DNA from 4 places in the Ferdinandcohnia sp. SAFN-114 genome. Region 2 is predicted to be linked to each of the others. Evidence: riboswitches for the same ligand, from Rfam matches in the RefSeq annotation. Region 2 holds a riboswitch; each other region holds the start of a gene.
What was found. Region 2 has a riboswitch for cyclic di-GMP ahead of ACR65M_RS23225 (DNA-binding anti-repressor SinI). Riboswitches for the same ligand answer to the same signal wherever they lie in the genome.
Positions count from the first base shown of each region.

Region 1: another riboswitch for cyclic di-GMP. It lies ahead of ACR65M_RS20640 (EAL domain-containing protein); the one in region 2 lies ahead of ACR65M_RS23225 (DNA-binding anti-repressor SinI).
Region 3: another riboswitch for cyclic di-GMP. It lies ahead of ACR65M_RS08840 (sensor domain-containing diguanylate cyclase); the one in region 2 lies ahead of ACR65M_RS23225 (DNA-binding anti-repressor SinI).
Region 4: another riboswitch for cyclic di-GMP. It lies ahead of ACR65M_RS25185 (hypothetical protein); the one in region 2 lies ahead of ACR65M_RS23225 (DNA-binding anti-repressor SinI).

Region 1 is NZ_JBPFDQ010000078.1:13,190-16,531, reverse strand. Features, by position in the region: gene ACR65M_RS20645 (ATP-binding protein) at 1-765, opposite strand, end outside; cyclic di-GMP riboswitch class I at 1,561-1,645, shown strand; gene ACR65M_RS20640 (EAL domain-containing protein) at 1,931-2,251, shown strand; gene ACR65M_RS20635 (methyl-accepting chemotaxis protein) at 3,116-3,342, shown strand, end outside.
Region 2 is NZ_JBPFDQ010000103.1:5,741-9,082, forward strand. Features, by position in the region: gene ACR65M_RS23215 (DEAD/DEAH box helicase) at 1-905, shown strand, start outside; gene ACR65M_RS23220 (YqhG family protein) at 883-1,677, shown strand; cyclic di-GMP riboswitch class I at 2,056-2,145, shown strand; gene ACR65M_RS23225 (DNA-binding anti-repressor SinI) at 2,176-2,304, shown strand; gene ACR65M_RS23230 (helix-turn-helix domain-containing protein) at 2,481-2,807, shown strand; gene ACR65M_RS23235 (hypothetical protein) at 2,849-3,058, opposite strand; gene ACR65M_RS23240 (DUF5658 family protein) at 3,073-3,342, opposite strand, start outside.
Region 3 is NZ_JBPFDQ010000021.1:1,678-5,019, forward strand. Features, by position in the region: gene ACR65M_RS08830 (hypothetical protein) at 1-298, shown strand, start outside; gene ACR65M_RS08835 (YxcD family protein) at 286-573, shown strand; gene ACR65M_RS08840 (sensor domain-containing diguanylate cyclase) at 730-1,920, opposite strand; cyclic di-GMP riboswitch class I at 2,260-2,323, opposite strand; gene ACR65M_RS08845 (ABC transporter ATP-binding protein) at 2,605-3,342, shown strand, end outside.
Region 4 is NZ_JBPFDQ010000129.1:5,931-9,272, reverse strand. Features, by position in the region: gene ACR65M_RS25195 (hypothetical protein) at 1-44, shown strand, start outside; partial or broken gene ACR65M_RS25190 (helix-turn-helix domain-containing protein) at 1,060-1,182, shown strand; cyclic di-GMP riboswitch class II at 1,175-1,257, shown strand; gene ACR65M_RS25185 (hypothetical protein) at 1,445-1,822, shown strand; gene ACR65M_RS25180 (hypothetical protein) at 2,188-2,721, shown strand; gene ACR65M_RS25175 (hypothetical protein) at 2,718-3,116, shown strand; gene ACR65M_RS25170 (hypothetical protein) at 3,110-3,340, shown strand.

The sequences.
Region 1 (3,342 bases), on a different contig from region 2:
TTCCTTCTGGAATGTAATATCTTTAAAAGATACAAGAGTACCTTTTCCATATTCCAAAGGATAGTTAAGTGGTTTTGAATTTACAGAGTACCAGCTCACAACACCATTTTCATGCTCTTTCCCCATAATAAAGTTGTTAAAGGAAACTCCCAATTCCTGTGTAACAATTCCTGGCAATTCGAAAAAAGATAAAGTTGTTCCATCCTCTTTTAAAAATTTTAAACCCATGCATAGTAATGTACTTTCATTATAATATCCAGACTTCATACCGAACTGTAATTCTACATTTTGATTTAACGCAGTGACTTTAACATTATTATTCTGGTTGCATTTCTCTACAAGAAAAATCCCTTCTGACATTGTTTCAAGTACTGTTCGAGATAAATTTTCGATTTGTTGAGCTTCTTCTTCGAGAACTTTTCTATCCGAAATATTGATACTGGTACCAACTACCTCAATTACGTCTCCTTGCTGAAACACAGGCCTTAGTGTACAAATATAGCTAAAACCAGCTATAAAACTCTCGAAAACACAATGTTCCCCGTCCCATGATTTTTTATAATATTCCAATTTCTCAGCTGCATAGTCTTCCGGGTAAAAATCAAACAACGATTTACCTACTATATCCCTGGGCTCAAAACCTAATTTATATAACAATTCTCCATCACAAAATGTGTGGATAAAACAATTGTCTTTTTTTATAAATTTGTAAACCATACCTGTATCTGAAAAAGTTTGTTTTATTTCTCTAGAGTATTTACCCACTTTAAATTCTCCTGTTTTATAAAAGTTACTTAAAATTATAAAAATATAACATTATAACGAGTGTTTACATTATAAGTAACACACATTCCTATGTCCATAATTAGATTATGGAATTATACCGGTTATTTTAGTTATAATACATCAAACTAGGGCTAGGACAATCAATGTCGATAAGAGGAAACTATTTTTAGGTACATTTATTAGACACAACTTCCAAGTATTGTATATTAGAACGAGAAATTCTCCTCATAATCATCCTTTTTCTGCTTTTTAATTATATTATCCAAGTCAAATCCTACTTTTCTTATTGAACTAACCAGCACAGTTAGCCATCCGTGAATCGCAAAAATCAGCTCTTCACCACAGAGAATGAAAATATCCTAAGATGTATATAATGGTTCAATCTATAAATCAATGAATAATAGCTCTCTTTTTTTACGAATTAGGAGGGTCCTCTTTGATGTTGTCTCTTTTTGTAATTAGAGATGTTTATTTTCATGGTAGTTGAAGAAGTTACTTCTGTGTCCTTTTTATTTTATGAACAACATTCCCATTTGTACATCCACTTTCAATGTCCTGGTGATCCTCTAGGTTCTGATACAACGGAAAGTATTTTTAAAGAACCGCTTTTTATTTTTTCATTCTTCACAACAACCACCAACCACTACTCTTTGATAAAACAATAAAATCCTATTATCCATTTTATTTTGTCTTTTTATGTAAAAACTATTGGAATTTTGTCGAAACTTAGTATAATAGTACTGTAGAACTAGTCTAAAAGTCGTAATGTTTAATATCAGATAAAGGCAAACTTATCGAAAGGTAAGGACGCAAAGCTAAGGGCCTAAAGGAGTAATGCTATGGTAGCCTAGCTGCCATGAGGAAACAGTTCAAGAGAACCTGTATTTTCTTCAGGTTCTCTTTTTATCGTGAAAATAAAGGAGGTGATCAAATATGTCAATTAAAAGGAAATATACGGGAAAAATATTTCATCATTTTCAGCCTGTATTTCAACCTAACTGATAAAAAACATTTGGATTTGAAGCTCTTCTTAGAACGAGAGATAATACCAGTCCAGAAAATATCTTTCAAAACGCAAAAATAAATAGATTGCTTTATGAGTTAGACTTATTATCAATCGAAAAGGCGATAGTAACATATTCATTTGACTGGTTATACAATAGAAGAAGGCAAACTTTTTCTTAATATTTTACCTTCCACAATTCTACATGATACATTTTTAGAATTCATTATGACCATCGTTAGAAATTATCTTTTTAAACAAGAATCTATTCTAGAAATTTCGGAATCTGAAATTGTGGAACAATATAAAACCTTTAGGGAGAGGATTTATCTTTTAAAAGAACTAGGATTCAGAATCGTAATTGATGATTATGGAAAAGGATATCCTGATATCAAGAACGTTATGGAACTAGAGCCCCCTTATTTAAAATTAGACCGTTATTTTTCTAAAACCTTGCATTAGTAATAAACAAGAACTTATTTCTTTTACTAAAAATTTTTTTATGAAAAGTAAGGGAGCAATATTATTTTAGAAGGTATAGAAAGAAAAACTGATCTAGAAACAGCTTCCAATTTGGGAGTACAGTACGCATAAGGATATCTATTAAGTAAACCTATTAAATTAAATACTAAAACACTACAATATTGAATTAGGATAGCGTTCCTGTCTCTGATCAATATTAATATAAAATATGTGAAATTGGTGTAAGGCAGAGTCCCTGCTTCTTGCTAATAACACGTTTGGTCCTTGTTAGCCAGACAAAGGGTTGAAGGTGTTTTTTATTTTGTTTAAATTACCATATAATTCTCAATTTAAAACGCTATATAGGAGAATTCTAAAATGCAAAAATTTGTCATTATCCAAGTGGACAAGGAGATTTTGCTTTACCTATTCATGGAGTTCTTTCAATAGATAAAGCAATTATGACTACTATACTTCAAACAAGCCCCTGAGTACATGAGGGCAATAGTGAAAAACGTGAAGAGGTCGTCCCCGCTATTGATATGAAACAGTTATTGTTTAGCAATTAATCCATTCTATCAGAAACTTCAAAGTTTATCTTGGTTAAGACACATGATATACATATTGGTCTATTAGTTAATCATTCTAAGGAGATTTTAGAGCTTTCAAATGATGATATTGTCCCATTTAATGATATGGAAACCTCAAAAACTCTTTAGAAAGAATAATTAAACTGATGAACAATTGATACCAATTATTAATATAACGAGATTGTTCAATCAATTATCAAGTCTAAAAATTATTAGGGAACAAGTAGAGAAATTATTTTAGAGTACAGAAAAATAAAACATTGGAGTGTAAATGATGAAAGTTTTTACAAATTTAAAGTTAGGTACAAAAATCAATATACTTGTTATAGCTATTATTCTTTCTTTGTCGGCAATTGTTGGTGTAGTTGTTAACTATCAAATCACAAAAGGTATTGAGGAATTTGCGACCGAAAAAGCAAACGGGGACCTTAATCTATCCTTCAGATATCTAAATAGCATATACCCAGGTGAATGGGAGTTAAAAGGCGATAAACTTTATAA
Region 2 (3,342 bases):
ACGATACAGGAATTGAGTGGACAAAACGCAAGGTGGAAACAGTGCCAATTGAATTTTCTGAGACTGAACAGGAACTATATGATGCCATTTCTGCCTATCGGTCTAGCTTTTCAGGCTTTGCATCCAGTATGTTCTCAATCTTAACCTTACAAAGAGAGGCTTGTAGTAGTCGAGAGGCTGTATATTTTACGTTGAAGAAAATGCTTGAGAAAAAGAATGAAGACGGAAGTAGCGCGGTCCCTGAGGATATGGTGATGGGCCTCATGAAAAAGGTCGAACAGGTTACACAAAATTCTAAGGCTGAAAAAGCGGTTGAATTAATCAAACAAATCGATGATAAAGTCATCATTTTCACCGAATACCGTGCAACCCAAATGTATTTACAATGGTTTCTGCAACAGAATGGAATTTCATCTGTTCCATTTAGAGGTGGATTTAAACGCGGGAAAAAAGATTGGATGAGAGAATTGTTTAAAGGTAAGTTCCAGGTCTTGATTGCAACAGAAGCTGGTGGTGAAGGAATTAACCTACAATTCTGTAACCACATTATTAATTATGACCTCCCTTGGAATCCAATGAGGCTTGAGCAACGGATTGGGCGTATTCACCGCCTTGGCCAGGAAAAAGATGTTCATATTTATAATTTCGCAACAAAGAACACGGTTGAAGAGCATATTTTAAAGCTATTATATGAAAAAATTAATCTGTTTGAGCGTGTGATTGGACAATTGGATGATATCCTAACAAGATTGGATCTCGGTAACATCGAAGACCATATTCAGGATATCATGCTTCGTTCGCGGAGTGAGGGTGAAATGAAAATTAAGATGGAAAATTTAACTTCTATCATAAGCTTTGAAGAACAAAATGGTGGTGAGCAGCATGCAGCAACAGGAAATAGTTAACTTTCTTGAGAATTATTTTGTTTCAAACCATTGTGAAATTCTTGAACGTCATCCCGGATATATGACCGTACAATTAACCGTTGATTTAGATAAGCAATTAATGAATCGACCTTTTTATTGGACATATGTTGAAAAAACAGGCGGAACTCCAAATCCGATGAAGCTTACATTAATTACAGATCGGGATCAAACGCCTGACAATGTGAAGGGCGACTTTATTCATTTTGGTGCCCCCCGTTTACATCAGATTTTTGAATCGACGAAAAAGCTCGCAAGTTATATACGCTTGTATCAGCAATCACCGCCCGGTGCACAAGGGAATACCCCTCTTTTCCCGTGGCTTGGGTTGAATGTAAAAATTTCATACAAGAGTGACCGCAAGCGTGATGTGCTGATGTCACTCGGGTTACAGCTTATTAATGGAATCATTGTTGAAGATTTCCAAGAAAAAGTTGAAAAGTTGCCGCTTACTCCTAAGATACCTGATCATACGTATACAATGTCACCGCTTGTTAAGCCACAAAGTGGAATTAACCGTCTCCAGCAATATGTGCGAGGGTATGTTGAAACTCAGGACCACTCTTGGGCAGATGAAGCAAGGCAGCGCTGGGACGAAGATTTAGCCTTGCTAAATTCCTTTTATGAGGGCATCGAAGAAAAACCTGAAAGCTATGAAATTGAAAAAGAAGCACTCAAAGAGCAATACGAACCGAAAGTTCTTGTCGAAATTATCAATGGCGGGTTGTTTTATCTTTGTCAAAACACGATGTAAAATTGACCTATCCTCACCTTCCGAGGGTAGGTACTATTTTTTTGAGGGTATTTTAAAAGAAATCGTTCGACAAATTCCTTACAATTTTTTGGTAATTTTACAAAAAACCTGGTTAGAATATCACTATGTATTAACCAACCACTTCATTAAGTTTACATTTTATAGGTCTAAATCCCTATAATTCGAGTATATTCTACATAAATAGAGTAAAACTACTAAAATTCGATTGGTCGGACGAACTATATTTCGTGTTTTGTAAATATTTTGACATCGACAGATTTTTACAGAAAATTTCATTTTCATGTTTTATACTTCTAAATGTAATACAAAGGTTCTATACATAAGAGACTATCGTTTTAGGTAGACGGCTAACATTCGAACAGACAAAGGCAAACCTATTGAAAAATAGGGACGCAAAGTCACAGGTCTAAGATTGGACGTAACAATTAAGACGGCTGGACTGCCTGGAATACTAATTGTATTTTGGGAGGAAACGAAATGTTAAATGAAGTACAAAACAAAGATGAGCAATTGGATCAAGATTGGATCGACCTTATATTAGAAGCAGTGGAGATGGGAATGAGCGTCCAGGATATTCAAGCTTTCCTCCAAAGTAAAACAGCATAACGGACCTTATCTATACATATAACAATAACCTTTTGAAGCTACGGATTGGAAACATAAGGATGCGAGGGAACCTAAATTATCGGGTTCCTTTTTATTTTTCAGTTTTTTGTGTTCTTGTTATAAAACATTTACTTCGTTATATGCTATAATAGGTATATGAAGGAAGGTGAGAAAGAATGATTGGTCAACGTATCAAAACATTTCGTTTGCAAAAACAATTATCCCTATCTGAACTAGCAGATCGCGCTGGAGTTGCCAAATCATACTTGAGCTCAATCGAACGGAATCTCCAATCAAACCCTTCTATCCAATTTCTTGAAAAAATATCTACAGTATTAGGAGTTACAGTCAACGAATTGCTCCATGAACAATCAGAACCTGAAAGTGTAGAACTTGATTCAGAATGGACTAGACTAGTACGCGAGGCAATGAAATCAGGAGTTTCCAAAGAGGAATTTCGATCATTCTTAGAATTCAACAAATGGAAGATGGATAATAAATAGAAAATGCTTCGGCACATTGGTTGCCTGAAGCATTTTTTATTTTATATGTATGTATCGAAAGTGGTATTACTGTGGGATTCAGATTGTTGAGGAATTGGGTATTTTTTCTGTAATGATGAAGGATATGCTTCTCCAGCATCACGGGCACGAAATGTTGCGAGATTATGATTACAAATTGGACAGTTCCATTTACCTTGTTTACTGCTCCTAAAAGATGGTCGATAACATCTTGAACATGTTTTTGTATACATAGAGACTCCTCCATTTAGAAAATTTGAGTAATCCAATAGCCATGGAGGATAAAAACATATGCATATAAAGCAGTGGCTACATAGGATAAAGAACGAATTAATCGGTTCACTGGGATACGAATGATAAAATAAAGTGAAATCAAACATAAAGAAAGCATTGCTTTTATAAGTAAAAATAAGACCGGATGGATTTCGTATATTGTGTACATTAACGGGTTGGCTTCTGATATATGGCCGCCAAGGATTCCGAAATGGGTGATAAATGCGTCTATGAGATTTAAAAA
Region 3 (3,342 bases), on a different contig from region 2:
TAAATCAAACTTCCAGCAACAACAGAAAAAACAAGACAACAATGTTACTAACAAATCTACTACTCCTACCACTCCTAAAGGTGGATTCATGTCTGGTGGATTAATGAAAGGTCTTATGCTTGGTGGACTTGCAGGATTCCTATTCGGAGGTCTTTTAGGTGGAATGGGTATGCTTGGTTCATTTTTAGGATTAATGATTAACGTTCTTGCGATTTACGTTCTGATCTCCATCATTCGAAAAATCTTCGTCATGATTAAAGATAAAAAGAAAAAAGAGACTGATCCATGGCAACGCTAATACTTTCTGAACAGGAAATTATAAATGCAGTTTGTGTCTATATCGGCTTAAAAAAGCAAGTAAAGCCTGAAGAGGTTGAAGTGGAGCTGATGTATGACGATGAGTACGGATTCTCCGCAGAAGTATACGTGAACGATCGAAAGCAGATTCTCATTATGGCGAACTTAATTGAAGCAATTCGTTTATGGCTAGGCGAATTTCTTAACCGTGACCCATATGCCGGAATCAAACTTGTGTTGGACGACGAAGAAGGCATTATTGCCCATATCAACTAAGAAAAGCGCAGGGCGCCCGTCTATCGGCGACAAGCACAAGACGAGCGCTGACAGAAGGTGATTTTTACCTTCAGAAGCGTTTGGCTTGTGACCTCGAGCCGATGGTGCCTGGAGCTTGACAACGAGTAAAAAGCTCATCCATTTGGATGAGCTTTTTTATTTCGCTATTACGATGCGTTTTTTTCCACTTTCTTTTGCAGCATATAGCGCTTGGTCGGCTGCCTTTTTTAAAGAATCTACGGTCGTTCCATGGTGTGGATATATCCCGACACCCGTACTGATCGAAACAATGATTTTTTCATTCTCCATGATGATTGGATTTTCATTGTAATACTCATTTAATGTTGCGTAAATTTCCTTTACACACGTGTCGCTGCTATTTTTAATCAGAATCATGAACTCATCTCCGGCATAACGATACCCCTCAAACTTTTCATTACATACCGTTTTCATTCCGTATGCTAGTACCTGTAAATATAGGTCACCAGCATCGTGCCCAAACCGATCATTGACCTGTTTTAAATCATCAGAGTCTATCATCATAACTGTTATTTCATCATTCTCATTTTTGATCAGTTGTGCTAAATCCTCATGGAATGCACGGTGGTTTTTTAAACCTGTTAATTCATCCGTACGAGACATTGTGTAAATTTTCTCATATAATCTTGCTGTTTCAATCGAGTTGATCACTTGCGCACCGATCATTTGTAGTAGTTCCTCATGCTCTTTCCGATAAGCAAAATCTTTAAAGCTCTGAGTTGAGATGACACCTTTGACCTGGTCATCAATGACAACGGGTACAAAAAGACAGGAGCTTGTGTCCTCGTCCCCCTCACCCATTTTCGTATCATATTCAATGTTCTGGTTTTGATGTTTGAGGTGGACGATTTCCCTTGTTTTGATGACTTTTGATGTGTAGTTTTCGCCAAAGTCTACGGTACTTGGAGGAGCTGGTTCGCCATTATCCATAATAAAGACTAAATGAATATGTTTGTCACCAGGATTATGCAATGCAATATAAAATGCATCAGTAGGCATAACACGTGAAACCATTTCATAAGACTTTTGGAGAAGGACGGATTCATTTAATGTTTTACTGCAGACTTGTGCGAAATCATGTAGGATTCGGTAATGCTTATTCATCCAATGCATGTTTTCCATTTGTTCGTTTATTTCTTGGAGTTGATTTAAAAGGGTACTGGTAATCTCTTGTTCTTCTTTTTCCTGACATGTTTGATTAAGTAAAGTACGAACCTCGTCAGAAATTAGAGTCTTCTCAGAACCAATCATCTCAATTAGTTCGCTTAATTTTTTTAGCAAGTTAAGATTCTGGATTGTTTTCTCCATGTAATCACTTCCAAATTTTTTTAGAGGATGTTCCAAAATTCGTTTGAAATGTTCCAATTCCAAAAATCTAGTAATATAGTAGCAACATATTGTTAATAAATTGGTATAAAAAAAGACTAATCATATACCGATTAATCTACGTTCTTTCGATACGAGCTGTACTCGGTAACTGGCTGGCATGTCCAAAATGAGGATGTTCCAAAACTCAGGTAAAAATGACACATAGAATTTCTGGGTTGGCTTACTTCTACGTTCCTCACGTATAATTACATACGCTCTGGTACAAAAAAGCTACGCCGCCTTGAACTTCTCGGTCCTTTTTATCTTCCATTTTGAACACTAGTGAACTTTAGCCCCTATAGTTTTGCGTCTTCATCTTTCAATGAATTTGCCCTTACTTTATCCAATTAACTCATTAAAGAAAGAGTATTTTAAATAGTACTATAATTATATTTCTATTTTCCTCTTTGGTCAATGAAATCGTTATAATCTTTTGCTAAAAACGGGAAAATTTTCCTATCCCAAATGCCCTATACACTTCTCTTGTTTCAATAAGAAAATAGTCTTCCCTAGTTTTCTGACTTGACAATTATAATTATTATTGTTTTTTTTGCCGATTCGTGTATAATTATGCCGGATTACGTTATGAATCTTATCTCTATTAATAGAAAGAAGGGGGTTGCTATGAACAGTATACCTATTATCCAATTTAAAAATGTCACAAAGCAGTATGACAATGATCCAGCTGTTCTCGACAATGTTAGCTTTGAAATAGAAAGAGGAAAATTTTATACTCTTCTCGGTCCATCTGGGTGTGGAAAAACCACGATACTTCGGTTAATCGCAGGATTTATTGAACCATCAAGTGGTGAGGTTTATTTTAATGGTAAAAAAGTAAATACGACACCTGCAAATAAACGTCAAGTAAATACAGTGTTTCAGGATTACGCCCTGTTTCCACATCTTAATGTATTTGAAAATATTGCTTTTGGGTTACGTATAAAGAAATTGAAGCAATCTGAAATAGATAAAAAGGTAAAAGAAGCTTTAAGCTTTGTTAATCTTGCAGGCTATGAAAATCGTGAAATTCAAGAAATGTCAGGTGGTCAGAGACAGCGTGTTGCGATTGCACGTGCAATTGTTAATGAACCCGAGATTATCTTATTGGATGAACCATTATCCGCTCTCGATTTGAAGCTTCGTACCGAAATGCAATACGAGCTTCGCGACCTTCAGAAGCGGCTTGGTATTACTTTTATCTTCGTTACCCATGACCAAGAAGAAGCTCTTGCCATGTCTGATGAGATATTTGTACTTAATGAAGGAAAAATTCAACAAAGTGGTACCCCAATTGATATATACGATGAACCAATCAATCGTTTTGTTGCTGATTTTATCGGTGAATCTAATATCGTAAAAGGA
Region 4 (3,342 bases), on a different contig from region 2:
CTAAGTTGAGTGAGGAAATTGAAGCCGAGCACGCTAACAAATAAAATGCAAGTCATTATTAAGCAATCGGGCGCTTATATGTAGTATGATTTTTGACCGTATTCATCGTTAATAACGATATTCAAGTAAAGTCCTATCATTGTTTACGATGAAAACTATTAACAAAATATATTAAGTAAACAAAGTTAGGGAATAGGCAGTTTGGGGTGGGTATGAAAGGCTGGTTTGCCTACTGAAACAACTGCTTCAGCCTTTCAAGACCAATCATGCCCACAGAGGCTCCAAGTCAAGTCCTTATACGCTTATTTATGGTTGGATGTAAAAAATGATAAAAGGTGCACCATTTCTGTGTTTTGAAACGGATACTACATATAAGGATGCGTTTGTTGAACATCTAAAGCCTAATTTCTTTCTAAACATGCGGAGGAATTATTTTTATCTTTCAAAACCCTTAACTTTGTAAATCTGCCCCAATGGTAAATACGGTGGCAACCAGTGGTAAACTTTGTGGTAATCGTTGGTAAATTAAATGGCAGAAGTGGTACATTCCTATGGCCGTATTAAACAACGGAGGCCGGTAGCAGCACTTTTTAGTTTATTCTGTTTCAGCTCGAGGAACTTAAAAGGTTTGGTACTTAGTTAAAAGAAAGGTTGCAGCCTAATTAAAAGGAATTATTTTTTCCGATTAATTATCAAAAACTCTTTATCTGAATAACGTGAATGAAACTCTACTCTAAATAATTATGAAAATAACCTATTGCATTAACATTGATATAATATCACTAAGTACCGTCAATTATGAAAAGTAATATAAGAGTATACATTTTAGGTGTTTTTTTGTTTTAAAACATACTTACAAATAAAAACATTAATATGATATAATCTTAATACATTAAATGTAAAATTTAACCCAAAATGTAACTTATAGTTGTAGCGAACTACTAATTTCTCTATTATACTCAATACATGAATTACTTAAATCCTAATGAGATTAAAATTAAGTTCGGACAAAAAGTCAGATTATTAAGAATAGAAAAAGGGATATAACAAGAGGAATTTGCTTATCGAACAGGGTTACATCGAAATTACATCAGCAATATTGAAAGGGGAAAAAGAAACGTTTCACTAGAAAACATTTTTCTATTATCCGGAGAAACATTGCCAAAATTTGAGGATTTATAAGGAAAGCTATGAAGGATTATTTTTACCTGGGCACTTGAATAATCCAGAGCTACTAGTGCAACCGACCTTACATTTATGTATTATAGGTGGGTTTTTTTTATTGTAGTTGAATCATTTTGATAAATAAGTAAATGTTTTTTAAATTAATTGTTAAATTCTACAATTTTCGCATTCCACATATACTACAATTGAAATAACTTAAAGGAAAACGTCAGAAAATGCCTATATTATACGAATTATTTTACGTGAGGTGTATTTTAAAATGAAAGCAGCAGAACAACTTCCAGAAGAGTTAATTTCAGATGAGATCATTACATCTTCTGAAATAAAATATTTTTTTAGAAGGTCGTATTTTATGGTAGATGATAATATGTATGTAGAACTTGTCGCACTGGCAGCAGAGTCAAGAATTAGATCGGATATTGAAGAAGAATTAAATTGCGAAGTGATCGACTCTACATCTAGAGAATTATACTTAGATTCCTCTTCGGTAGATTTTGCTATGGAGCTAAGAGAATCAGGTATTATTAAAGAAGTATATCCGCTTACAGAGGAACAGCTTAACTACCTAAAGATAAATTATAAAAATGATTTATTTTCTATAACAAAAGACACCATTTCCAAGTTAATTAAACATTGAGATAAAATGTAACCTTTGCTATAATTTAGCTATATTCTTTTAACTTTTCTTTTAAATTGCAACCATTTTCGGTTAGCAGGGTTACTAATAAACTTTCGGAGCCTTTGGGTTCATATTAAAGTAGAATCAGATTTTGACTGTCTACTTTTTATGAAAACCCAAGGGCTTTTTTGCGTTTAAAGGGGGGGAGGAATATGTGAGTATATAAAAGTTGCTCATAATTAAAAAGCTATTAAGAGAGGATGTTTAGTACATGCAGTTTGAAACATGTTGTTTTATCTGTAAGGGCCAATGTGAAACATTAATTCACATTAACGGTAAAACGTATTGTTCAACAGGTTGTCTTGAAAAGGGGGAAGTAGCTCATGTTTAAACTTACTTGCTTTGCTCCTATTCCGCCAGAACAATTAGGTACTGCACTTAGAGGATTACGTTTTGCAACAAAGAAAGATGGATTTGAATGGTATTTAGATGGCCATGTTTTTAGAATTGAGCCATTTAAAAATCAACCAAGAGAATCCATGAAAGCCTACAGAGCCTTTTTTAAAGGAGAAATTGATGGTGGTATCTATTTGTTTGATTCCTCGTTAGGCTGGTTAGATCCAATGGTCACAGGAGTCGAATTCGAATTATCCCATCACAAAATGAAAACAGAAGATTGGATTAAAGACCTTTTAAAACGTCCATCATACGAAATGGTAGACAGCAGAGGGTTATTCCAAAAAGGAAGAGTAGGGGTTGTGGTTGTTAATGGCAAAGTAACCTTTCAAATTCGTTCTTCTAAAGGTAAAAGACTGAAATTAATAGAGTGTCTAAAGGAGATTGAGCTATTGCAGAGTGAGTTAAGACCTGTTGAGTTCGATCTTTTTTCGTTCCAGGAAGAAGGTGTAGCAGTATGACATTTGATTTTTATACGAAAAACGCTAAGTTTTCAGTCGGTGAAAAAACATTTTCTAAGAATGGTGAGGTAATTGCATCGGGTGACATCTTCCTTTTTCAGATTTTACTAGGTTATCCCGCTTTGTTGATTATTACGGAGAATGAATTTTGTCCTCCTGCCATAATCAAATCAGAACCAATTACGTCTGTATTACCAGAATGGGAGTTTTTTGATGGAGTCCAAAGACCAGATAAATACACATTCCTAGTCGTTGTAAATCACGAAAGGAAATCTGTATCTAATCTCGTGTCAGCTGTAGACCAAGAACATGCAAGACAATTAATGTCTTTGCATTATGGTTCGGATACTATCATTTCGATTAAACACATAAGGATGGGGAAATTATCATGTTAAAAAACAAAGTTTTGGATTATTTTAGACCGTCATACATGCAAGAAAGACTATTTAAAATGCTAAAGACCGATGGAGTATTTATAAGAAACGATTGTCGAGTGGGTTTTCTATATTCTGTCCAAATTGGGGAGATACACGGAAAGCCCATTTTTATTGAGGTGGGATTAAAAGCTGGAAAGAAAATGATCATTACAAATGCGTTCATTGCTGAAATTGCAGCTTAATC